2 linked regions of the Prosthecobacter dejongeii genome follow. The protein of the gene in region 1 interacts with the protein of each later gene in a pairwise test. Links are inferred from orthologs where the notes say so. Each region holds a gene or a part of one and is shown in the gene's direction. Other genes may lie near its edges. The genes, in order: HNQ64_RS22760 and glmS.

Evidence for each region.
Region 2: the proteins of HNQ64_RS22760 (region 1) and glmS interact in binary tests that used the Escherichia coli proteins (3 or more experiments, as listed by UniProt). The link is inferred for Prosthecobacter dejongeii from one-to-one orthologs.

The regions. Positions count from the first base shown.
Region 1 is NZ_JACHIF010000013.1:98,225-101,542, reverse strand. Bases 270-3,267 are described here. They hold HNQ64_RS22760 (phosphatase PAP2/dual specificity phosphatase family protein), read left to right. Parts: upstream 270-1,092; coding sequence 1,093-2,442; downstream 2,443-3,267. Other genes in these bases: HNQ64_RS22755 (alginate O-acetyltransferase AlgX-related protein), read left to right, coding at 2,473-3,267; HNQ64_RS22765 (bifunctional alpha/beta hydrolase/class I SAM-dependent methyltransferase), read left to right, coding at 270-1,058. Outside these bases: more of HNQ64_RS22765, read left to right, coding at 1-269; more of HNQ64_RS22755, read left to right, coding at 3,268-3,318.
Region 2 is NZ_JACHIF010000012.1:179,843-183,051, forward strand. Bases 138-3,026 are described here. They hold glmS (glutamine--fructose-6-phosphate transaminase (isomerizing)), read left to right. Parts: upstream 138-599; coding sequence 600-2,453; downstream 2,454-3,026. Other genes in these bases: HNQ64_RS22265 (hypothetical protein), read right to left, coding at 138-400; rplS (50S ribosomal protein L19), read right to left, coding at 2,639-3,001. In the rest of the region: more of HNQ64_RS22265, read right to left, coding at 1-137; HNQ64_RS22280 (type III pantothenate kinase), read left to right, coding at 3,151-3,209. UniProt on the Escherichia coli protein: Catalyzes the first step in hexosamine metabolism, converting fructose-6P into glucosamine-6P using glutamine as a nitrogen source.

The DNA.
Region 1 (3,318 bases):
TCAGCGCCACTCAGGACTGGGTGGTGCAGACGGGGCCGCAGCGGGCGTTCTTTGAGCGTCTAGGCTCTGCGGACAAGGAATTCCACACGCTGCATGGTTTTTACCACGCCATCTTTCATGAGGCACAGCGGGAGGTGGTCTTCAATCGTGTGCGAGCTTTTGCCGAGCGGCTTTTTGTCAAACCTCCGGTTAAACTGGCCCCGCTGCTAGATGCGGATATCCGGGGGCACACACGCAGCGAGCGGGATGAGCTGGCGGCCTCGCGGGATTGCCTTTCCTCACGTTTGACTCGCTTTGTATTCGGTACCTTAGGCCGATTGAGTCATGGCATTGACCTGGGCTGGAAGGCGGGTTTTGATTCTGGGCGCACTCTGGATTACGTCTATCAAAACAAACCTTCCGGGCGGCTGATCCTCGGCTGGTTCATGGATAAATCGTATTTAGAAAGCCCAGGCTGGACGGGCATCCGCTGGCGGGGGCAAATGCTGCAAAAGGTGCTAGCGGAGGTGCTCGCCCAGGCTGGGTCCAGGCCGCATCTGGTGGACATCGCCTGTGGTGGCGGGCGCTACATTTTGCAAACGTTGCATGATCACCCAGAACTGCCCGTCACTGCTGTCTTACGGGATTATCAGCAGCCGAATTTGGATACGGCGAAAGCCACGGCTGAAAATCTCGATCTAACAGATCGTGTGACCTTCGTCCAGGCAGATGCCTTTGCTCGCAGTTCGTTAGCCGCACTCAATCCCGCGCCAGATGTAGCCGTAGTCTCAGGTCTGTATGAGCTTTTTAATGCGAATGCTCCGGTGCTGGAGTCTCTGCGTGGTCTGGCCGATGCCATGCCCCCTGGCACCCGTTTGGTGTACACGAATCAGCCGTGGCATCCGCAGTTGAAATTCATTGCCCATGTTTTGACCAATCGTGAGGGGCAGCCGTGGATCATGCGGCGGCGGACGCAGGAAGAAATGGACGACCTGGTTACGGCTGCCGGATTCATCAAAGAACGCCAGGAGACGGATCCTGCTGGTATCTTTACCATCAGTGTGGCACGAAAGTTGTAGCCCGTTTTACAATCTCGGGTACCGCCTTTCTTCCATGCAAGACCGTTCCATGCTGATCCAGGGATCTTCCGCCAGGCCTACCTTCCTCCAGGCGGCCTGGGTCAGTGCGTGGACCAGTGCGGTGTTTTTGGTGATCTACAATGCGAGCAACTGGATCACCGGGCTGCGGCCGGATGTGCAAACGGCGGCCTTTGGCTGGGAGCGTCTGTTCCCCGTGGTGGAGTGGATGATCGTCCCGTATTGGTCGCTCGATGCCTTTTTTGTCGTGGCGCCTTTTTTGTGCTCAGATCGCCAAGAACTGCGTGTGCTGCGTCGGCGGTTGGTGCTTTCCAATGTGATCGCGGGTGTCTGCTTTCTCATCATCCCTTTGGAACTCGCCTGGGCACGACCCAAGATCACGGAAGGGATGTTCGAGCCCTGGTTCCGTGCCATCCAGGCGATGGATGCCCCGCACAATCTTTTCCCAAGTTTGCACATCGTCCTGCGTACGATCATGGCGGTGCATTACGCGCGGCATTCCAGGGGGCTATTGCGCATTGTTCTACACATTTGGTTCAGCCTCATTGGCGTTTCCACCTTGCTGACATGGCAGCATCATCTGGTGGATGTGTTGGGTGGGTTCGTCCTCGCGGCGGTCATCTTCCACATCGTTCCTGACCAGGAGGAAAAGGCGACCGCAAATCGGCGCATCGGGTTTTATTACCTGACGGCCTCGGTGGTTCTCCTGTTTGCCTGTCGTTTGACTCTGCCGTGGACTCTCCTCTTGGCCTGGCCTGCTGCGGCTTTGGGCACCGTTGCAGCGGCTTCTTTGGGCATCGGTGCGGCGGTATTGAAAAAAACACGCGGTCGCCTTCCTGCCACCACCCGCTGGCTGCTGGCCCCCTGGCTTCTCGGGCAAGAGCTTTCCTGGTGGCACTACCGCCGCCAGTCGGCGAAGTGGAATCAACTCACTCCCCGCGTCTGGATGGGTCCGCTGCCAGATGATGCCACCGCGATTGAGCTCCTCGAAGCCGGCGTCACGGATGTGCTGGACCTCACGGCCGAGTTCGATGCGCCTGAGGCCTTTCGCCTCATGCCGGGTTATAAAAACATGCCGGTGGCAGATCTCACCGCGCCCACTCAGGATCAGCTCAAAGCCATGGCCGAATACATCGAGCGCGTGCGTAAGGACGGCATCGTCTTTGTCCATTGCAAGGCTGGCTACTCCCGCACCGCCGCTGCTGTGGGCGCGTGGCTGCTGCAAAGCGGCGGCACCACCGAAGCCGCCATCCGCCAGATGAAGGACGCCAGGCCTGGCATGATCGTCCGCCCAGAGGTCGTGCGTGCCCTCCGCGAAATGGAGTTATCCCTCACCGCCCCAGGGCGTAAACCTGTTTTGAGTTGAAGACGGCGCCGGGCCGGGAGATGGGCAACCATGATGGATGACCCCCTCAACTTTACCCGTATCTTCCCGCTTTTGCTGGCTGGGGGATTCGCCGCTTTTCCCAGACAGTTCGGGCCGTGGGCGTTCGGCACCGCTTTTGCGAGGATGGGCCTTGGTTTTGCCAAGCTGATGTTTCTGGCCCTGAATCTTGAAAGCCTTTACACCCTCTGTGTCAATGCCGCGCCCGAGGCCGCCAGCAGCTGGTCTGCATTCATTGGCATGGTAGCCTTCACGGGATGCCTCTACATGATGTTCACCGGCACTGCCGATGTTTGGGTGGGATTGATGCGGTTACTCAGAGTCGAAATGCCCGAGATCATTCGCCATCCCTTTGGCGCGAGGGGTTTCGTGGATTTCTGGAATCGTTGGGGAGTGTTGCCAGTCAATCACGTCCCCACGGCTTCATCGGCTCTCCTTCGTTGTGGCCTCTTGGTACTTTGTCTTCTTATTGCTCAGGGGTTTAGTTATGGCTTGTTGCTTTGGCTCCTGCTCCAGGCCTGCCTCATTGGGTTAGACTCTTGGTTAGGCCGCACTTCTGGCTGGATGGGGAAAATTCCACGCTGGATCAAAAGCATACTCACCATTGCTGCATTTACTTTGAGCACTCCGTTGCTTTACGGGGGCGGGTGGGAGGTGGCCATGCAGGAATGGAGTCGCCTTTTCAGTGCCTCGCCAGAGACGGTGTATTCGGTGTTTCTCGATGCCCGGCTCACTGCCCCGCAGGTTTGCTGGCTGCTGTGGATCAGTGTCCTTGCTGCCCTCGTCCTGCCCGGCTTTCCCTGGTGGATGGCGCGTGGCCCACGTCTCCGCCTCGCGGCCAAAGGTGCGGGTTTTCTT
Region 2 (3,209 bases), on another replicon or contig:
CCACCGGAATGCGAATTTTGGCAAGTGAGCCGCCACCAGAGTTGTCATCGGCTTTATCGAGCAAGGTCAGCTTATTGACAGCCGTCCCTTTATACACTGCGATAACCGTGTCCGTAGTGCTGCCGGCCGTATCCAACTCCACGTAGCCGCTGAACGTCGGTGTGGTTTGGTACCAGATGGAACGGAGTGTTGTGCGCCCAAACCGCGAGTGATTGGGCTCATCGGTCTCCTGGGTGGCTTCGGCATTGTTGACGATAACCGCGGTATCCAAAGCCAACACAGTCGCATTGGCGAAGTTGTCATTCGCAGGTGGAGCTGCCTGGAGAGATGCGGCCAAGCCTAAAAAAAGGCTACTTGTGACCAAGGCAGCCCGAGCAAGAAGTGTAGATGGTGATTTCATGCGAAAATTTCTTTCCATGAGTGTTTACCTCTTTTTGAGAAGAATTGTGTCAGCCAAACTGCTAAAATTATCGTTTATAGTAAACAAAATTTTCCAGTTTCCTGAACGAATCCCCGTAAAGTTTAGCCCTTTCACTGGCGGGCTGGCATTCTAGCAGCTAGAATGAAGGCCCCGCTGCACGGCGGGTAAAACGAACACTATGTGCGGAATTGTTGGCTACATCGGCAAGCGGCAGGCCAGCCCGATCCTTTTGGATGGGCTGCGCAGGCTGGAATATCGCGGCTATGACTCAGCGGGCCTGGCTCTCCTGAATGGCGGTGACACAGTCGAAATCATCAAACGGGCGGGCCGTATTGATAACCTGCGGCAGGCCGTGGCGGAGATCGCCCCGGAAGGCTGCACGGGCATCTCCCACACCCGCTGGGCCACTCACGGTGCCCCTACGGATGAAAATGCCCACCCCCATCGCGACCAAGGCGGCAAGCTGGTGCTCGTCCACAATGGCGTCATTGAGAACTACCAGACACTCCGCGATCAATTGCTCGCGCAAGGTGATACTTTTGAGTCGCAGACCGATACCGAAGTCCTAGCTCACATGGTGGGACGTTACTTCGATGCCAGCGATGAAACCGATGGCCCTACCCGCCTACGCACAGCTCTGAAACAGGCCTTGGCCAAGGTGAAGGGCACCTACGGCATCGCAGCCATGCATGCCGAGGTTCCCGGAGTTATCGTCGGCGCTCGTCTAGGCAGCCCGCTGGTCGTCGGCTTGGGCGATGGGGAACACTACCTCGCCAGCGACGTTTCCGCCATCGTCGCCCACACGCGCGACGTGGTTTATCTGAATGACCACGACATCGTCAGCCTCAGCAGTGACCGCTATGACGTCACCTCCATGGATGGTGGCATTGCTCAGGTGAAAGTCAGCCGTGTGGAATTCACAGCCGATGACGCCGAAAAAGGCGACTTCCCGCATTACATGCTCAAGGAAATCTTCGAGCAGCCAAACTCCCTTCGCAATGCCATGCGCGGCCGCCTTTCCCGCGATGACGGCATGGCCATCCTGGGCGGGCTAAACATGACCCCGCAGGAGCTGCGCGGCATAGACCGCATCATCCTCAGCGGCTGTGGCACGGCCTTCCACGCAGCCATGGTGGGTGAATACGTCATCGAGACCCTGGCCCGTGTGCCTACGGAGGTGGAGATCGCCAGCGAATTCCGCTATCGCAACGTCCCAGCAGACAAGAATACCCTGCAGTTCGTCCTTAGCCAGAGCGGTGAGACCATTGATACCCTGGCCGCCATGCGTGAAGCGCGGCGCAAAGGCATCAAATGCCTGGGCATCGTCAACAGTGTGGGCAGCACCATCGCTCGTGAAAGCGACGGCGGCTGCTACATCCATGCGGGCCCGGAAATCGGCGTGGCAGCGACGAAGACCTTCACCTCCCAGGTGATGATCATGAACCTCCTTGGCATGCTCTTTGGCCGCATCCATCACCTCTCTACCGCCGATGGCATGGAGATGATTGACGAGATGGAAGCCATCCCGGACAAAATCGCCAGCATCCTCAAGCAGACGGATCGCATCAAGGCCATCGCCGAGAAACACGCAAACGCCGAAGGCATGCTCTTCATGGGCCGCCAGGCCAACTATCCCGTGGCTCTCGAAGGCGCGCTGAAGATGAAGGAAATCAGCTACATCTATGCCAGCGGTCACCCCAGTGCCGAGCTAAAGCACGGCGTCATCGCCCTGGTGAAGCCGGACATGCCCTCCATCTTCATCGCACCGGATGATGCCGTGTTCGATAAGAACGTCAGCAACATCGAAGAAGTGCTGGCACGCAAAGGCCCCGTCGTCTGTGTCACCACCGAAGGTCGCACCGAGCTGGAACGCCTCACCGAGGATGTGATCTACGTCCCCGATTGCCCCTCCTACCTCAGCCCCCTCCTCACGGTGATCCCGCTGCAGTTACTCTCCTATTACACCGCCGTCGCCCGCGGCTGCGATGTGGACAAACCGCGCAACCTTGCCAAGAGCGTGACCGTGGAGTAGTCCAAGCCAGCATTCCATCAGACGGCCTCTTCACCGAGGCCGTCTTTTTTGTGTCCCCGCCCCGTCCACCTAGTAGCCAAGACGGCACGCTTGTTTACCTTTCCAGGCATAAAACAAAAACACCCCAGCAGAGTCTGCTGAGGTGTTTGTGAAAAATAGAATGACCTAAAAAGGCCAGAAGCGGATTAAGCTTCGCTGTTGTAAGCCTGCTCCTTGACGGTCATGGCCTGCTTGCCCTTACGGCCACGCAGATAATGAAGACGTGCACGGCGGACTTTGCCAGACTTCACGACTTCGATCTTCGCCACTTTAGGGCTGTGAACTGGGAACACACGCTCCACGCCTTCACCGTAAGAAATCTTGCGGACGGTGAATGCTTCATTCAGGCCTGCGCCTTTGTGGGAGATGATGATGCCCGCGAAGATCTGAATACGCTCCTTGTCACCTTCGATGACTCGGGTGTGGATTTTCACACTGTCACCCACGTGGAAAGACGCGACGTCTTTCTTGAGTTGTTCAGAGTCAATTTTGTCGATGATGTTGCTCATAATGTGCGGGGCGAATGGGATCTCTCAAACCCGTTCCCATGACAGGCGAACGGGACGAGGGGCGGTCATATTGGATGCTTTTACTTTTTTCGCAACCAGTTTTTCCATCTTGCTTGCCCAAAGCTCTCACTAGGGGCATAACCAGCCAGATGATAGCCGACTATCTCCTCATTGATGTGGGCAACGGCCGCACCAAATTGGGCCTCGC